2 regions of the Rugamonas sp. FW305-51 genome follow, and region 1 is predicted to be linked to the other one. Evidence: predicted binding sites of a transcription regulator. Region 1 holds the regulator's gene; the other holds the start of a gene.

Region 1 (2,197 bases):
GCCGGTGCCGACAGCTCGCTGCGCGAGGTGCGCCTTGGCTAATTTCGATTTCGACCAGGCCGAAGGCCTGCGCCGGATGCTGGCCGGCCCCACGCCACGCATCGTCACCTTCCTGTCAGCCACGCCGCAAGACGACAAGGCCGCCATGCTGGTCAACCTGGGCGCCTCGCTGGCCCGCGCCGGCAACGACGTGCTGCTGATGGATGCCTGCGCCGGTGGCCATGGCGTCGCCTCGCGCCTGGGCGTGGACGGCGGCGCCAGCCTGCTCAACGTGGCGCGCCAGGAGTGCGCCCTGAACCAGGTGCTGTACCAGGCGCCGCAGGGTTTTGCCGTGGCGTCCATGACGCGCGGCGAAGCGCGCTGCGGCCCGGACGAGGCGCGCCGCCTGGCCAAGGCGTTCGACGTGCTGGTCAAGCAGACCGGCATGGTGATCGTCGATGGCGAATTCGATGGCGGCCCGTTCCCCGTGCCCGTCATGGCCAGCGCCGAAATCGTGGTGCAAGTTTCCAACAACGCCAGCTCGATCACGGCCGCCTACAGCATGATCAAGCGCCTGAACCAGGAGCTGGGCCGGCGTCCGTTCGGAATTCTCGTCACCGGGGCTTCCGAAACGGAAGCAAAGGTGGTATACGATAACATGGCGCAAGCAGCGAGCCGTTACCTGGCAGTCAACTTGGTGTCCATGGGCTCGGTGCCGGCCGACGAATACCTGCAGCGGGCGGCGCGCCTGGGGCGGGCCGTGGTCGACGCGTTCCCGCTGGCCGGCGCTTCGGTCGCGTTTCGTCAACTGGCGGGGCGCTTTGCGCTGGCCGGCTCGCCTTCCTTACGCGCGGGGAGTCATAACCATTTTAGCGCCTAACGAATAACAAGATTTTATGTACACGGTCAAAGGGAAACCGAGCAGAGACAGCTTGCTGACGGAGCATATGCCGTTGGTCAAGCGCCTCGCCCACCACATGAAGGCCAAGCTGCCACCGAGCGTGGAGGTGGACGATCTGGTCCAGGCCGGGATGATAGGCTTGCTCGATGCTATCAGCCGATATGAGGAAACCCATGGCGCCCAGTTCGAAACCTATGCCGTGCTGCGCATCCGCGGCGCCATGCTCGACGAGTTGCGCAGCAGCGACTGGCTGCCCCGTTCCATGCGCCAGAACATGCGCAAGATCGAGACGGCCATGAGCACGCTGCAGCAGCGCCTGGGCCACCCGCCCACGGAGTCGGAAGTGGCCAAGATGCTCAAGATGTCGCTGGCCGACTACCAGGAAATGCTGTCCGACGGCGGCGGCCACCAGCTGGTCTACTACGAGGACTTCCATGACGACGACGGCAACGACAGCTTCCTGGACCGCTATTGCTCGGACGAGGAGAGCGATCCGCTGCGCGCGCTGCTGGACGGCGACTTCCGCCAGGCCGTGATCGACGCCATCGACGCCTTGCCGCCACGGGAGAAAATCCTGATGGGCCTGTACTACGAAGAGGAACTGAACTTGAAAGAAATCGGCGCCGTGATGGGCGTGTCGGAATCGCGCGTGTCGCAGCTGCACACGCAGGCCGTGGCGCGGCTGCGGGCAACCTTACGGGAGCGGTCTTGGACTGGGCCAGCGTAGCGGGGGTGTTGCTGGCGCTGGCCGGCATCGTCGTCGGCCAGGGCCTGGAGGGCGGGCAACTGGGCTCGCTGGTGCAGCCGGCCGCCTTCGCCATCGTCATCGTCGGCACCTTCGGCGCCGTGCTGCTGCAGACCCGCCCGCCCACCTTCTGGCGCGGGCTGCGCATGCTGCGCCTGGTGTTCGCGCCGCCGCCCGACAACCGCCTGGCGCTGGCACGCGAAATCAACGCCTGGAACCTGGCGGCCCGGCGCGACGGCCTGCTGGCGCTGGAGCGCTACATGCTCGCCTCCAAGGACAAGTTCAATGCCAAGGGCCTGCGCCTGATCGTGGACGGCATCGCGCCCGACAAGCTGCGCCACATCCTCGACACGGAAATCACGGCCTACGAGACGGAACAGCGGCAAGCGGTGCGGATCTGGGAATCGGCGGCCGGCTATTCGCCCACCATCGGCATCCTGGGCGCCGTGCTGGGCCTGATCCACGTGATGGAAAACCTGACCGACCCCAGCAAGCTCGGTTCCGGCATCGCCGTCGCCTTCGTCTCCACCATCTACGGCGTGGGGCTGGCCAACCTGTTCCTGTACCCGGTG
Region 2 (2,197 bases), on a different contig from region 1:
GAACGCCATCAACAGCAACCGTGCCTCGCTCGGTGCGATCCAGAACCGCTTCGCCTCGACCATCGCGAACCTGCAGACGACGACGGAGAACCTGTCCGCCTCGCGTAGCCGGATTCAGGATACCGACTTTGCGGCGGAAACGGCCAACCTGACCCGCGGCCAGATCCTGCAACAAGCCGGTACCGCGATGTTGGCGCAGGCTAACTCGCTGCCGAACGGCGTGCTGTCGCTGCTGCGTGGTTAAACCCGTGTAGCGATGGACACACATCGTTAAAACCCGGTTCCCCGGCTGCCTTGCGCAGCCGGGGATTTTGCACTAACAGGAACCATCATGACCATCGACTCATTAAGTGCTGCCCCGGCAGCGCGCCCGATCGAGCGCCATCCTGCCGGCCACGATGCCGCCCTCGTCCCTGGCGGCGCGGCGCGGGCTCCCGCCACCGCCGTCGAAACGGCCGCCGCGGTTCAGAAAGCGGCCGCCGTGCCGACCCTGGACCAGGTTTCCAAAGCCGTGTCGCAACTGAACCAATCGCCCCAGGCACGGGCCCAGGGACTGGAATTTTCCATCGACAAGGACAGCAAGCGTACCGTCGTCAAGGTGATCGACCAGACCACCAAGGAAGTGCTGCGTCAGATTCCGTCGCCCGAAGCGCTGGAAATCGCCAAATCGCTGGCGAATACCAGCCACAACGCAGGCCTGCTCATCAAGCAAACGGCCTGAAGCGGCCGCGCCCAGGGGCGCGCCGCTTTTCCTTCCTTCATGGCATGCTTGCGCTATGCTGTAGACATGCGCCAGGCACCACCGCCTTTGCCCGCTTTGCCGCGGCCGCCCGCCCCCTCCCCGCGCCGCCGCATGCCGTTTTTTTATGCGAATCTCAAACAGACTGGCATTTCCCCCTCTCAAGTCCTCTTTGAATGTGCCGATAATGACTTATATTGTTGCTTTCCTTAGGAGTCCAACGTGGGCATCTCATCTCCCGGTATCGGTTCTGGCATCGACGTCAACACCATAGTCAGCAAGCTGATGCAGGTGGAGTCCGCCCCGTTGGCGGACTTCGATAGAAAATCGGCCAGTTATCTGGCCCAGGTATCGGCCTTCGGCAACCTGTCCGGCGCCCTGGGTTCATTCCAGGGCTCGCTCTCGTCGCTGACGTCGCTAGCCAGCTTCCAGTCGCTCAGTGCCACGCCCAGCGATTCGACGGTGCTGAGCGCCAACGCCACCACCAAGGCCCTGCCTGGCAGTTACCGCATCAATGTCAGCCAGGTGGCCCAGGCCCAGACCCTGGCCTCGGGCGGCTACAAGAGCACCACGGCCGCCATCGGCCTGGGCGCCACCACCACCATCAATTTCACGCTGGGCACGGTATCGGGCGGCACCTTCGGCCTGACCGGCACCACCTTGGGCGCCAGCATGCTGACCGGGGGCCTGACCCCGGGCGCGCTGACCATCAACGGCAGCGCCATCGCCACCGACGGTAGCACCCGCAGCGCCCGCTTGCTGGCCGACGCCATCAATGCCAAGAGCGGCACCACGGGCGTATCGGCCAAGGCGGCGGCCACCGTGACCAGCGCCACCCTGTTCGGCGCCGGCACTTTCGGCGCCGTCGACACCAGCGGCGGCGGCACCTATGCGCTGACGGTGGGTGGGGTCACCATCGCCAGCCAAGCAACCAACGTGGCCGCCAACGGAACCGGCGGCGTCAACGTGGCGGCGCTCGATACGGCACTGACGGGTGACACGGCCGTCACCCGCGCCCTGGCCGACGCCAACATCACCTTCAGCGGCACGGCCGCCGCCGGCACCTTGCAGTTCACCAACGCCGATGGCGCCAACATCAACGTGGCCGAGACCGTCAGCGGCACCGTCACCGGCGGCATCGGCAACAGCGGCACGGCCAATACCGGTTCCACCACCACGGCCGTCAGTTCCATCACACTGACCTCGGCCGATGCCAGTCCGATCACGGTGGGCGGCACCAATCCGGCCGCCGCCGGCTTGACGGCCGGCGTGGGCGGTGCCTATCTGGGCGCAGGCTTCACGGCCGACCCCGACCGCACATCAGGCAGCATCGTCATCGACAGCAGCAACAACACCTTGCAAGGCATCGCCGCCGCCATCAACAAGGGGAATTTCGGTGTCACGGCCAGCCTGGTGTCGGACGGCGCCACCGGCACCAATGCCACCCCCAACCACCTG

Evidence for each region. The regulator FliA, encoded in region 1, starts transcription of late flagellar genes. The targets are predictions, from matches to a motif close to CTAAAGTTTNNNNNNNNNNNGCCGNTA.
Region 2: the regulator FliA is predicted to act here: its motif matches at 900-926, upstream of fliD (flagellar filament capping protein FliD).

Annotation. Positions count from the first base shown of each region.
Region 1 is NZ_JBYSZG010000055.1:24,562-26,758, reverse strand. It holds gene flhF (flagellar biosynthesis GTPase FlhF) at 1-42, shown strand, start outside; gene AC3WOS_RS25210 (MinD/ParA family ATP-binding protein) at 35-859, shown strand; gene AC3WOS_RS25205 (RNA polymerase sigma factor FliA) at 876-1,607, shown strand; gene AC3WOS_RS25200 (flagellar motor protein) at 1,589-2,197, shown strand, end outside.
Region 2 is NZ_JBYSZG010000086.1:2,572-4,768, reverse strand. It holds gene AC3WOS_RS27940 (flagellin N-terminal helical domain-containing protein) at 1-244, shown strand, start outside; gene AC3WOS_RS27935 (flagellar protein FlaG) at 332-721, shown strand; gene fliD (flagellar filament capping protein FliD) at 962-2,197, shown strand, end outside.